3 regions of the Rhizobium sp. SJZ105 genome follow, and region 1 is predicted to be linked to each of the others. Evidence: riboswitches for the same ligand, from Rfam matches in the RefSeq annotation. Region 1 holds a riboswitch; each other region holds the start of a gene.
What was found. Region 1 has a riboswitch for cobalamin ahead of FB593_RS10365 (ABC transporter substrate-binding protein). Riboswitches for the same ligand answer to the same signal wherever they lie in the genome.

Region 1 (4,686 bases):
CAGCATCGACTGGCAGGCCGAAATTTCGCCCGTCGTTATGAACTCGTCCGGCTTGTGGGCGCGGCCGATATCCCCTGGTCCGCAGATGATGGCGTCGATGCCCGCCGCTTGGAACAGCCCCGCCTCCGTGCCGTAGCTGACGGCGGCGAGACAGGGGGTGCCGGTCAATTCCTCCAGAAGCAGAACAAGCGGAGCATTGGCTGCAAGCGAAAGCGCCGGATAATCGCTCATAGGCGTCCATTCGATATCGACACCCTTTGCTGCAAGAGCCTCGACGCTTGCGCGAACCGGCCCGAGCAGTTCAAGCGGCGATGTGCCGGAAATCGCCCGCGCTTCCAGCTCGATGGCCGAGAAATCGGGGATGATGTTGATCGCCTGGCCGCCCTTCATCGTGCCGATCTGCAGCGAGGAGTAGGGTGGCTCGAAAGTCGCTTCAAAGGGGCCTTTCGTCAGCTCATGTGCCGTCTCTACGGCCTTTGCCATGATACCGGTCATCAGGTGAATGGCATTCACCCCCTGATCAGGCCGGGACGAATGGCCGGAACGGCCACGGATGGTAATGCGAGCTGCTGCTTTGCCCTTGTGTGCACGAACCGCCCGCAAATTGCTGGGCTCGCCGATGATTGCGCCCGCCGGTGCGGCGCAAAGTTCAGGCAATCTGGCGAGAAGATGCGGAACGCCACGGCAACCCGCCTCCTCGTCATAGGAAAAGGCGATATGCACGGGACGTTTCAGCGCCATGCGCGAAAATGCAGGCGCCGCGGCGAGAACCGTAGCCAGAAAACCCTTCATGTCGGTGGTTCCGCGCCCGTAGAGACGATCATTTTCCGCCCGTAGCGTAAAGGGATCGGAAGACCATTCCGGCTCGCTGGCGGGCACGACATCCATATGGCCGGACAAAACATATCCGGCGCGATCGGCCGGGCCGAAGGTGGCGAAGAGGTTGGCGCGGTCGCCCTCCGGTCCCGCAAGCAGCGATACTTTCGCGCCGTGGCTTTCAAGATAATCGGCGATCCAGCCGGCAATATCGCCATTGGCGGTTCCAACGACCGACGGGAAACCGACGAGACGCTCAAGGATTTCGATTGCGTTCAATGGTCGTCTCCGCTGACCGGATTGTCATCCCGAAAGCTTAGAATGGACTGCGACGTTTATCTGCTGAAATGCGAATGATTTCGGTAGATTGTTGTGACCTTCCAGTGCTTTCAGAAAATTCGTGCTGGCGTAACCGGCTACCGTCGGATGTCGTGGGCTAGGCCGGGACCGGATGAAGGTTCTGAGCCGTAGGGGATGAGGGCCGTTGGTTATGGACCTGCTCAAAGTCGATAGTTTCGAGCTGCGGACCGTGGATATCGCGGACGTGGATGCCGATCATCTGCATGCACTCTCCATGGCCGTCGGATGGCGATATCACGCGAATGAATGGTGTTTTCTGCGGCAATGCGGCGTGGGTCTCGCTGCGCTCGATGAGATCGACCGTGTTGTCGCAACCGCGATGCTCTTTCCCTATGATCAGGGGTTTGCGACGCTCGGCATGGTCATTGTTTCGCCCCGTTTGCAGGGGCAGGGCGTAGCACCATGGCTGGTGCAGAAACTTGTCGCGAAATTTCCCACTGTCTCCCTGCGGTTGAACGCGACGGGAGCGTCGCGGCGGTTGTTTTCAAGGTTGGGTTTTGCCGGTGATACGGAAAAAGTATATCTGTTCCGGGGAAGGGCGAATTGCCTTTTCGAGATACCGCCGCCCGGCAGAAAACAACGAATAGAGCCGTTATCCGCAGGTCATCTGACTGATGTGGTGGAACTAGACCGGGCGGCTTTTGGCGTTTCGCGCCGGAACGTTTTGCAGCGACTTTTGACGCAGAATGCGGGTTACGGTGTGTTTGAGGCGGACCGTCTTACCGCTTTTGCGCTGCGCCGTGCGGCGGGGCGGGGCCACATTATCGGTCCGGTCGTTGCGGGTGCGGACATGGATGCGATTGCACTCGTAAGGCGGCATTTTACCGATCTTGACGATGAGCTGGTGCGTCTCGACACCATCAGCGACAACAATCTCTTTATTGATTTTATTGCGCAATCCGGCTTGGTGGTGATTGAAACCCTTACCACCATGTCCAAAGACGCACCTCAACCGGCGCCCTCCGGCGCTACAAAAATTTTCGCGTTGGCGGGTCCGTCTTTGTGCTGAGCTGCAGCACTATCGCAATTGACGCCCCGGCGCTTGCCCCTTATGTCAGAAAGCGACGGTTCCTGAAGCCGAAGGGCAAAGGGATTAATAGGGAACATGGTGCGGGTGATTTCTATCGCCCAATGCCGTGGCTGCCCCCGCAACTGTAAGCGGATTGCCGCTCATCCTCGTGACGCCTGAAAAGCGTCATGCCACTGCACCCTTCAAGGTGCGGGAAGGCAGATGAACGGCGCATATTCGTGAGCCAGGAGACCTGCCGTCATAATATTGACCATCGTTACGGGCGGGGATGCCCGGAAGAGGAGCTGATTATGACCTTTCCGTCCGCGGAAACGTATTTAGAGTCCCGTTCTCCATCTCCACACTTGTTGTCGCTCTGTCACTACGCGTTTTGACGCGCGGCCTGCGGATCACGCCACTTTATTTAGACTGGAGAACATATGTTTCATTTCAAACGCCTGCCGGTTTCCGCCGGTCTTCTGGCTGTCGCATTAGCGGCCTTGCCCGCCGGTGCCGCTCAGGCTGCCGAAACCGCCTATCCGCTGACGATCAATAGCTGCGGCCACGAAATCACCTTCAAGCAGGCGCCCGCCCGCACAGTATCGGTCGGCCAGAGCACGACCGAGGTTCTCTATCTGCTCGGCGTGGCCGACAAGGTGGTAGGCACGGCGCTGTGGATCGGCCCGGTTCTGAAGGGTTACGAAGACGCCAATGCCAAGGTGGAGCGGCTTGCCGACAATGATCCGAGCTTCGAGGCGGTGGTTGGCAAGAGGCCGGACCTCGTGACGACGCAGTTCCAGTGGCAGATCGGTCCCGAAGGCGTTGTCGGAACACCGGAGCAATTCGCCGAACTCGGTATTCCCGTTTATACCTCCCCTGCCGATTGCATGGGCAAGGACAATTCCGGCGGCGGCGACGGCGTGCGCAAGTCCGTTTTCACCATGGACCTGATCTACCAGGAGGTCCGCGACCTTGCGAAAATTTTCAACGTGCAGGATCGCGGCGAGGAAGTCGTTGCCGACCTGAAAAAGCGTGAGGAAGCCGCCCGCGCCAAGATCGCTTCGGCGAATGGCAAGATTTCAGCAGTCTTCTGGTTCTCCAGCGCCGAGCTGGATATCGATCCTTACGTGGCGGGCCGCAATGGTGCGCCGGGTTACATCATGTCCGCGCTCGGACTGAAGAACGTTATCGAAAGCGATGAGGAATGGCCGACTGTTGGCTGGGAAACCATCGCCAAGGCCAATCCGTCCGTGATCGTTGCCGGCAAGATGGACCGCCGGCGTTTCCCCGCCGATGACGTCGCCGTCAAGCTCAAGTTCCTTGCTACCGATCCGGTTGCCAGCATCATGCCCGCCGTCAAGGCGGCCCATGTCTTCGAAATGGACGCGCAGGCGATGAACCCGACCATCCGCACGATCGAAGGCATTGAAACGCTGGCCGAGGCGATTTCCACAGCCGGTCTCGCCAAGTGAACGGTCTTTCCGTCAATCTTGGCAGGGCGGGTCTGGCTTTTGCCGCACTCGCCCTGCTGCTCGTCGCGCTGATGGCCGGTGCGGCCATCGGCGAGACTGCCATTCCGTTCGACGTGGTGGCAAAGACCATTGCCAATCGTGTCTTCCATGCGGGTTATCCGCTGGAGCCGCTGGATGAGGGCATCGTCTGGAGTTACCGCCTCAGCCGCGCCGTTGTTGCCGCGTGCTGTGGCGCCTCGCTGGCGCTGGCCGGTGCGGTGCTTCAATCACTTCTGCGCAACCCGCTCGCCGATCCCTATATCCTCGGTATTTCCGCAGGCGCCTCAACCGGGGCCGTGGCCGTGGCGCTTCTGGGCTTCGGAGCGGGGTTCCTGACGATGCCGGCCGGCGCCCTGATCGGGGCTTTTGTGGCTTTTTCGCTTGTCAGCCTTCTGGCGGTGCGGGCAGGGCACGGCAACAGCGCCATCATCCTGGCGGGGGTCGCCGGTTCGCAACTGTTCAACGCCATGACGTCGTTCATCGTCACCAAATCCGCCAATGCCGAACAGGCGCGCGGCATCATGTTCTGGCTGCTGGGCAATCTTTCGGGCGTGCGCTGGCCGGATGTCTGGCTGGCTTTGCCGGTCAGTATTGCGGGTCTTGGGGTGTGCCTCTGGTACGCACGCGCGCTTGATGCTTTCGCTTTCGGCGGTCAGGCAGCAGCTTCGCTCGGTATTCCAGTGCGCCGGGTCTATGCGGTGCTGATCTCGGTTTCGGCGGTCATGACGGCAGTCATGGTGTCGCTGGTCGGTTCCATCGGCTTCGTCGGTCTCGTCATCCCGCATGCGGCGCGCATCTTCGTTGGCGTTCGCCACGGCATGTTGCTGCCGGTGACGGCGCTGACCGGTGCAATTTTCATGATCATCGCAGATATCCTCTCGCGCACCGTCATTCCGGGGCAGGTGCTGCCGATCGGCGTGATCACTGCGCTGGTCGGCGCGCCCGCCTTCGCCTTTATTCTCGGGCAGAAGAGAGGCCGGTCATGAAATT
Region 2 (4,686 bases), on a different contig from region 1:
CGAAGGAGGGCATGGAGGGAGCTTGCTGGACCCCGAATTTAGTTCGGGGTGACGGAGTGCGGATGCTGCGGCTTCGCCATATATCGATGGCGAAGAAGCATCCTTTTCCTCCAACGGCGCGGACACGCCGCGCCGTCTCCCTATCTCGTTAAATAACCTGCCCCACATCGATGCGGTTACCATCCGGGTCTTCGAAAATGAAGGCCCGTAGGCCATAATCCTTGTCCTGCAGACTTTTGATGATGCGAAGCCCGTGGCTTTTGCAAAGCGCGTGCAGCGCGTCGGCGTCGCTGACCAGCATATGCGCCACATTGAAGGGGGCCGGTTTGTGCGTCGACTGCAATGTCAGGTGCAACTCGGCATTACCTTGTTTCAGGATCATGAAACCGACAGGGTTGCCGTTTTCGAAGGTCTTTTCGAAGCCCAGCACACGGACATAAAAGTCATGGGCCTTCTCGATATTCTTGACAGGAAGCATTGCGGCGATCCGACCGAAGCGGATGCCGTGATCGGCGATGGTGTTCATCGCGGAACCTCGGATCTGGGAGAAACGGGCAGGGGTGCGGGCGGTGCCGGAACGCTGCTGTTTTTTCCTATTTGAATTTGCAGGGCGGTGCCTGCGGCAATAGGATCATAATCACGGCGGTGGCGGATGCAAACGGAATGTTTGCGCCATTCAACGCTCCACGCCAGACGATCGACAGGCCCGGGAGGCAGCATGCGCAGTTCCATCGAAATCTTCAACATCCGCACTCGGCAGATGCGGGTGGTCTGGCAGACGCCGGAGCTGTTCGAGGCTCCGAACTGGTCGCCGGACGGGAAATACCTGCTTCTGAACTGCGACGGTCTGCTTTATCGCCTGTCACTTGCCGGCGACCCTTCGCCGGAAAAGGTCGATACTGGCTTTGCGACAATCTGCAACAATGACCACGGCATTTCGCCTGACGGTTCGCTTTATGCCATTTCCGACAAGGTGGAGTTCGGCAAGAGTGCCATCTATCTGCTGCCTTCGACGGGCGGAACGCCGCGTCTGATGACTAAGAACCTTCCGTCCTACTGGCACGGCTGGTCGCCGGACGGGAAAGGTTTCGCCTATTGCGGCATTCGCGATCAGGTTTTCGATATTTATTCCATGGACATAGACAGCGGCGTTGAGACACGCCTTACCCATGGTGAGGGCCGCAATGACGGGCCGGATTATTCGCCGGATGGAGAATGGATCTATTTCAACTCCAGCCGCACCGGCCAGATGCAGATCTGGCGCGTGCGGGTGGATGGCTCGGCCGTCGAGCGCATCACCGACAGCGCCTACGGCGACTGGTTTCCGCATCCGTCTCCCAGCGGTGACAAGGTCGTTTTCATCTCCTACGACGCCGAAGTCTTCGACCATCCGCGCGACCTCAACGTGCGCGTGCGGCTGATGGATATGGATGGCGGCAATGCCGAAACGCTGTTTGACCTTTTCGGCGGGCAGGGAACGATGAATTCGCCCAACTGGTCACCGGACGGGGATGAGTTCGCTTATGTGCGGTATTTTCCCGTTGGGTGATGCGGTAGGGAGTGCTTCAGCCGGCGCGCGTCGGCGCGGCGGCTGAAGGCCGCAATACGCAGGTGAGGTGGCCACGGTCACATTGCCGCATCGCTGCGCAAGATACTTGTATTAGCAATCTTTGTTGCTCATAAGCTTCTTCGTCAGGTGCCTGCCCTTTAGGGCGGGAGAATCGGGAATCCGGTGCAAGACCGGAACGTGCCCAGCGCTGTGAGGCGGATGCCCTTTTTCTTGATGCCACTGAATCCATTCGGGAAGGCGAAAGTGGGCGGATGAAGCCGAGTCAGAAGACCGGCCTGACAGGATAGACCAGACCGCGTGGACGGCGGCAGGTTGTTGCAGCAGCGCGTCGTGCAGGTGAAAACCGGAGCCGGTTTTCGTGGCGGCGCGCCAGCATTGTTGGGGATAGACGATGCCGACCGATCCACTCGCGACCAGTTCGCTCGACGCCGATGCATTCGATCACGCGCTTTCGCCCGCCTATCCGTTTTCCGAGGGTGAGCGAGAGGCGATCTACCGTGCCATCGAAACCCGCCGTGATGTGCGCGACCAGTTCCTTCCGGATCCATTGCCGGAAGATGTGGTCGAGCGCCTGCTGAAGGCGGCGCATTCCGCGCCCTCGGTCGGTTTCATGCAGCCGTGGAATTTCACGCTCGTCACTGACGGTGCGGTCAGGCAGGCAGCCTGGGTTGCCTTCAGCCGCGCCAATGGCGAGGCGGCGGCGATGTTCGAGGGGGAGCAGCAGGCGCTTTACCGCAGCCTCAAGCTTGAGGGCATCCGCAAGGCGCCGCTCAGCATCTGCGTCACCTGCGATCCGACGCGTGGCGGCAAGGTGGTGCTGGGCCGTACCCACAATCCGCGCACCGATGTCTATTCCACCGTCTGCGCCATCCAGAACCTCTGGCTTGCAGCGCGCGCCGAAGGCATCGGCGTCGGCTGGGTCAGCATTTTCCACGATAGCGACATTCGCACCATTCTCGAGATTCCCGACCACATCGAGATCGTCGCCTGGCTATGCCTCGGCCGCGTCGATACACTTTATACCGAGCCGGAACTGGCGGTGAAGGGGTGGCGCCAGCGCGTGCCGCTGGAGGAGCTGGTGTTTCGCAATCGCTGGGGTGGACGGTAAAGAGAAGACGCGACCGTCTTGTGAGTGAGACAGAGCGTTGCCAACTCCATACCGTGTGCCTGATGGGAGCTATTGCTGCGGCTGAATGCCCTTCAGCGCCGGGTTCTTCAGGTCGATCCGGCCTGTCTGGTCGGGCAGGAATTTAGGGCCGATGACGCGGACCCTGCTGTTGTTCGGGTCATAGTCGCGTTCCGGAACCGGTTGTTCCGGCGGCTTTGCGGCCTGCTGCAGTTCGGTGGGTTTTTTGGAGGTGTCACCTTGCGGTGATGGAATGGTCGTGATGCTTGAATAGGGTTTCTCAGCTTCCGGCCGCGCAGCCTCCTGCTGCTTCATCTCCTCGTGATAGGCGGCCATGTTGCAGGCGCAGCCTGGGGCTTTGGTTGAGGCATTTCGATAGGCAAAGGCGGTCGGCAGGTCCTTATAGGGCTTTCCTGTTTCAGCCGAGACCATGTCAGCCGTTTCCTGCTCCGTCATGGAGTGGAAATAAAGCTCCGTCTGCGTACCCGGACACATTTTCTGGCATTGTTCGGCCTGCGCACGGAAATCGAGCGGCGAGGCATTGGAAGCGATGGGGAAGAACGAGCCGTCGCAGGTGCGCACGCACAGCGTCCTGAGCCCGCCTTCAGCAGCGGCATTGGGGTAGGGCGAAAGCCCTGCCTGTCCCGGCGGATTGCTCTGTTCGCCGAAGGCGTCGGGGTAACGTGTCACATCGGGTGCCGTCGGCTGGCGCGCTTCCGTTTCCGGAATGGCGCTGCAGCCATTGGCGTCGAGTGCGGCGAGAATGCGCTGGCGTCTGATGTCGCTATCATCGCTGCCCTGGGCCGCCATGGCATAGTCGCGGTCACGGATGATGGCATCGCGTTCGCTCTGCGCATCCGCCATCGCGTCGCTGATCTCTGCGCAGAGTTCGGCATTCGGGCTGCCATAAACGGTGACGCTTGCGGATGAACAGCCGTAACGGCGCAGATCGTTCCTGATCCTGCGGATCTCGATGTTCTGGCGGGTGAGCGCATTGGCGTAACGCCGTACCTCGGCGGTGTTGCCGATGACACGCGGCGGTTCGCGCAGCTGCGCATAAAGCGTATCGCAGACCTGATCCGCGAAAGCAGCGGCCGGGGCGATGAAAACAAGGGGAAGCAGGAGGCCGATAATGCTGCGGCGCCGGGTCAATGGTGCGATCCGTTCGATGTCCCCGGCCGGTGGCGAGGGTGTTATGCTTCGGGAAATCCGTGTTTCAGGAAGATAACATAAGCTGTTGCCGCAATGCGGCAACAGCATGTTCAAAACTGCGTTAATACGCCTTCATCACACCGAAGGGTGCGATGCCTGCACGACGGCAAAGGCCGCCATGTTGACAACGCCGCGCGAGGTGACGCTGGGCGACAGGATATGGGCGGGAAGAGCCGTGCCAAGCAGGATGGGGCCGACATGCAGGCCCTCCGTCAGCGTGCGGGTGACGCCGAGCGTGATGTTTGCGGCATCGAGGTTCGGGAAGACCAGCAGGTTCGCTTCGCCGGTCAGCACGCTGTTGGGCATGGCGCGCTTGCGCAGCGCTTCCGAAAGTGCCGAGCCGCCCTGCATTTCGCCGTCCACTTCCAGTTCGGGTGCCGCTGCCTGCACGATCTTCAGGGCGCGGCGCATCTTGCGGGCGCTTTCCGAATCGCGCGACCCGAAATTGGAGTGGCTGGCGAGCGCGATCTTCGGCGTGATGCCGAAGCGGCGGATTTCCTTTGCCGCGAGAATGGCCATTTCGGCCACTTCTTCGGAGGTCGGATCGTTGTTGACGAAGGTGTCGGTGAGGAACAGCGCGCCCTGCTGGGTGATGAGCAGGCTGAGGCCTGCGAAAGAGCGAACGCTTTCCTGCTTGCCGATGATCTGGTTCACGTCGCGCAGGTGCCGGTCGTAGCGGCCTTCCAGACCGCAGATCAGCGCATCCGCCTCACCACGCTTCACCGACAGCGCGCCGATGACCGTGGAGTTGGTGCGCACGATGGTGCGGGCCGCCTCC
Region 3 (4,686 bases), on a different contig from region 1:
AACGGCATCCACCTGCGCATCATAGTTCAATTCAGTGCCCTGCCCACCAAGCCGCTCAAGCCACGCCCCGCGTTGGCGGTCATCCGCAAACAGGCCGTGGATATAGGTGCCTAAGATGCGGCCATCGGGCGAAATTGCGCCATCGGCATGCCCGTCAATGGTCGAAAATGGCAGGTTGCACGCAGCACCCGTCGTCTCGCCAACATGCATTTCATAGCCGGATAATGGAATTCCGTCGAAACTCTGTCCCTGCACGGAAACGAGCCTCTTGTCGCCCGTCAAAACCGTCGTCACATCCAGCAGGCCCAACCCCTCGACCGTCATTGGTGGTCCTTCGATGCCGTCAGGGTCGGCAACGGTTTTTCCAAGCATCTGGTATCCGCCGCAGAGACCGAGAACATAACCGCCGCGGCGCACATGTGCCTTGATGTCGATGTCGAGGCCTGCATTTTTCAGCACGGCGAGATCAGCTATGGTGGATTTCGAACCGCAGAGCAGAACCAGCCGGCAATCGGCGGGAATGGTCTCGCCCTGCCGCACTCGGATCAGTTCCACATCCGGCTCCATGTCGAGCGGATCCAGATCGTCGAAATTGGAGATATGCGGCAGGATCGGCACGGCAATGCGGATTTTCGCGCCGGGCTTTTGTTGCGCCGGGCCGGTAAGCCCAAGGGCGTCCTCCGCTGGCAATTTCGCAGCATCGGAAAAATGCGGCAATAGCCCGATGGACGCCCAGCCGGTCTTTTCCGCGATCATCCGCATGCCGTCTGAAAACAGCGTAGGGTCACCGCGAAAGCGGTTCACGATGAAGCCCTCTATCATCGCGGCATCATCACGTTCGAGAACAGTTTTTGTGCCCACGAGGCTGGCGATGACCCCGCCCCGGTCGATATCGCCGATCAGGATCACGGGAGCATCTGCGGCGCGGGCAAAACCCATATTGGCGATGTCGTTAGCGCGGAGGTTGATTTCGGAAGCACTTCCCGCCCCTTCCACCAGCACCAGATCGGCCTGTTGTTTCAGGTGCTCGAAGCTCTCCAGCACACGCGGCATCAGCCCGGCTTTCATGTGCTGATAATCGGCAGCCTTGGCATTGCCGACAATTTTACCCTGTACGACGACCTGTGCGCCGGTTTCGCTCTGCGGCTTTAAAAGCACCGGGTTCATGTGAACCGACAGCGGAACGCCTGCTGCCCGCGCCTGCATCGCCTGCGCGCGACCGATCTCGCCGCCATCGGCAGTGACCGCCGCATTGTTCGACATGTTCTGCGGCTTGAACGGCATGACGGACAGGCCACGCCTGACGAAGGCGCGGGCAAGGCCAGCAACCATCAGCGATTTGCCGACATCCGAGCCGGTTCCCTGAAACATCAGCACACGTGCAGTCATGTCAGTATTCTATCCCGGCCTGCGCCTTTACGCCCGCCTTGAAGTGATGTTTGACGAGGGTCATTTCCGTCACCATGTCGGCAGCGTCGATCAACGGCTGTTTGGCGTTGCGGCCGGTAACGATGACATGCAGATCGGATCTACGGTTGGAAAGCGTTTCGACGACCTCTTCCAGCGGCAGGTAATCATAGCGGAGCGCAATGTTCAGTTCGTCGAGAACCAGCAATCCGATCGTTTCGTCGGCCATCAGTGCTTTCGCTTCCTCCCAGGCCTTTGTAGCTGCCGCGACATCGCGCTTCAGGTCCTGCGTGTCCCAGGTAAACCCCTCGCCCATGGTGCGGCATTCCACCCTGTCGCCGAACAAAGTCAGGGCCTGCTGTTCACCCGTCGACCATGCGCCCTTGATGAATTGCACGACGCCGACCCGCCGCCCGGTGCCGAGCATGCGCAAAGCAAGGCCGAAAGCGGCCGTGGATTTGCCTTTGCCAGGGCCGGTATTGATCATCAGCAGACCTTTTTCGATCGTCTTTTCCGCGACTTCGGCATCCTGAACCGTCTTGCGGTTGACCATTTTCTGCCGGTGGCGTTCGGCTTCGCTGTCGCTGATATCGCGTGTCATCGCGTTTTCCTTCTCGTCCAGCGGCGCGGGACCGTATGCCCCGCCATTCGGAGCGGCGACTATACTCAATTTGCCGCACCCGGCAATCGACAAGCCGGCAGCATTGACCGTCACGCCCGTTCAGCCTAAGGGTAAGGCACTGACGGTCTTTTCCCGGCAACGGGAAAAGCTAAGAGGGAACACGGTTCCACCCCATAACGGGTCATTCCGTGGCTGCCCCCGCAACTGTAAGCGGTAAGCCCGCACTATGAAGCCACTGGACCATAAAATTGGCCCGGGAAGGTGGTGCAGGGTGTTTTAAAGCCGCAAGCCAGGAGACCTGCCGTTTCAGGAAAAAACGTCTCCCGGGCGGGGTGCTCCGGTCAGCCGGTCGAATTGATTTGCAGCCGCGCTTTTCAGTGCGCTGTTTTCGACATCCGCACCCCGATGAGTTTAAAGGCGCGGAAAGCGGAACGGTTTGGATATTACCACAACATCTTCTTGTGCGGACGGGACAATGGAAGCCAACACAGCTTCTGGCGTGGTCGTTTTTGTCTGCCGAAGCTGTCGCGACGACACCGATCCCAATGCGGAGCCGCGCCCCGGCACCATCCTTGCGGAAGCTGCCATCGCAAAAGCGCGTGACTCCGGCATCGATGTTCGCTCCGTCAATTGCCTTGCCAATTGCAAACGCGGCCTCAGTGCCGTGCTGCGCGGTGCCGATGGCTGGTCCTATGTATTCGGCGGGCTGACGCCCAACGACGCGGAAGACCTGCTCACGGGCGCGCAAATGCTGGCCGCCTCCCCAGATGGCCTGATGCCCTGGCGCGGCCGCCCCGACACATTGAAGCGCGGCATGGTGGCGCGCATTCCCCCATTCGATTTTACCGAGGAGAGATCATGAGCACCCTTCTGGACCGCGTTCCCTGCACCATCGTCACTGGCTTTCTGGGGGCTGGAAAAACCACGCTGCTGCGCGGTCTCCTCGAAAAGCTTGATGGCAAGCGGCTTGCCATCATCGTCAACGAATTCGGTGATATCGGCATCGATGGGGATATCCTAAAGGGATGCGGCATTGAGAGCTGCCCGGAGGAAAACATCGTTGAGCTGGCCAATGGCTGCATCTGCTGCACGGTGGCGGATGATTTCCAGCCGGCCATCGAGCAGATTCTGAGCCGCCAGCCGAAGGTGGAGCATATCCTCATCGAGACCTCCGGCCTTGCCCTGCCCAAGCCGCTTGTGCAGGCATTTCAATGGCCGGCCATCAAGAGCCGCGTGACGGTTGACGCTGTTGTGGCTGTTGTGGATGGCGCTGCCCTTTCCGAGGGTCAGGTGGCGCATGACATGGAAGCCCTTGCCGCCCAGCGCGCAAATGACGAAGCCCTAGATCACGACGATCCGGTCGAAGAGGTTTTTGAGGACCAGATCGCCTGTGCCGATCTTATCGTGCTGACCAAGGCGGATCTGCTCGATAGCGCCGGTCTGGAAAAGGCGAAGGCTCATATTCTCGAGCATTTGCCGCGGGCCGCAAAGATCGTCGTCGCCTCGAATGGCGTCATCGATCCGGCCGTGCTGATCGGCCTCGGTCTTGCGGTTGAAGAGGATATCGAAAACCGCCGCACCCATCACGATGGTGAACTCGACCACGAACATGACGATTTCGACAGCTTCGTCATCGACCTGCCGGCCGTGACCGATCCGGAAGCGCTGGCGGCTCGTATCGCCGAGACGGCGGCTGCGGAAAATGTTCTGCGCATCAAAGGTTTCGTCGAAGTATCCACCAAGCCGATGCGCCTGCAGGTGCAGGCAGTCGGTAGCCGCGTCAACCATTATTATGACCGTCCCTGGGCGGCCGGTGAAGAGCGCCGCAGCCGCCTCGTCGTCATAGGCGAAAAGGGCCTCAACCGCGAAAAGATCGAACAGATGCTGGCCGCCTGATAGAAATGCACATTCTCGCCACCACATCTTCGTCTCTGGACGACCTGATCGAGCCGGTTGATCTCAACCAGCCGCGATCGGATGTGGTGATGCTGTCTTTTTCGGCAAGCGATCTTGCCGGGCTGGAACAGGCATGGCGGCAGGCAGAGGGCGCGCTTCCGTCCCTGTCCGCCGCCAACCTCTCCGAGCTTCGGCATCCGATGTCGGTCGATCTGTGGATCGAAAAGACGGCCGAACATGCCCGTGTCATCCTTATCCGGATTCTCGGCGGCGCGGAACGCTGGCGCTATGGCGTCGATCAGCTCAGCACGATGGCGCGGCGACGTGGCATAAAACTTATGCTCCTGCCGGGTGAATGCAGTGAGAGAGACGAAAAGCTCGAAGCAGCCTCGACTGTTGATCGCCAGACGTTGGCGTCCGTCCTCGCCTTCTTCCGCGAGGGTGGGCGGGAAAATATGGACCGGCTTGCCATTGGTCTTGCTGCCCTTGTAAGTGGTGGCGCATGGCCAGATATCGAGGCTCAACCGCTGCCGAAAGCCGGCTTTTACCGGCCGGGTAAAGGCGTCGTGGATCAGGCGGAAGCCTGCGCCGGTTTTCCCGCCGGTGCAGCTGTCCTTCCCATTCTCTTTTACCGCTCCATGCTTCTTGCGGCCGATGCGGCGCCCGTGGATGCGCTTTTTAACGCGCTCTCTCAGCGCGGTTTTGCGCCATTGCCGATTTTCGTCAGCGGCCTCAAGGATGGGGAGGCGATCCGCTTTCTC

Region 2: it holds a riboswitch for cobalamin, as region 1 does, so the genes downstream of both, bluB (5,6-dimethylbenzimidazole synthase) here and FB593_RS10365 (ABC transporter substrate-binding protein) in region 1, are expected to answer to the same signal.
Region 3: it holds a riboswitch for cobalamin, as region 1 does, so the genes downstream of both, FB593_RS15330 (DUF1636 family protein) here and FB593_RS10365 (ABC transporter substrate-binding protein) in region 1, are expected to answer to the same signal.

The regions. Positions count from the first base shown of each region.
Region 1 is NZ_VIUP01000002.1:261,833-266,518, reverse strand. It holds gene argE (acetylornithine deacetylase) at 1-1,095, opposite strand, end outside; gene FB593_RS10370 (GNAT family N-acetyltransferase) at 1,307-2,185, shown strand; cobalamin riboswitch at 2,225-2,461, shown strand; gene FB593_RS10365 (ABC transporter substrate-binding protein) at 2,626-3,657, shown strand; gene FB593_RS10360 (FecCD family ABC transporter permease) at 3,654-4,682, shown strand; gene FB593_RS10355 (ABC transporter ATP-binding protein) at 4,679-4,686, shown strand, end outside.
Region 2 is NZ_VIUP01000001.1:291,254-295,939, forward strand. It holds gene FB593_RS01500 (VOC family protein) at 149-526, opposite strand; gene FB593_RS01505 (TolB family protein) at 719-1,549, shown strand; cobalamin riboswitch at 1,678-1,864, shown strand; gene bluB (5,6-dimethylbenzimidazole synthase) at 1,962-2,678, shown strand; gene FB593_RS01515 (DUF2865 domain-containing protein) at 2,748-3,848, opposite strand; gene FB593_RS01520 (NADP-dependent malic enzyme) at 3,984-4,686, opposite strand, start outside.
Region 3 is NZ_VIUP01000004.1:86,141-90,826, forward strand. It holds gene FB593_RS15320 (cobyric acid synthase) at 1-1,389, opposite strand, end outside; gene cobO (cob(I)yrinic acid a,c-diamide adenosyltransferase) at 1,391-2,008, opposite strand; cobalamin riboswitch at 2,135-2,350, shown strand; gene FB593_RS15330 (DUF1636 family protein) at 2,505-2,891, shown strand; gene cobW (cobalamin biosynthesis protein CobW) at 2,888-3,925, shown strand; gene cobN (cobaltochelatase subunit CobN) at 3,931-4,686, shown strand, end outside.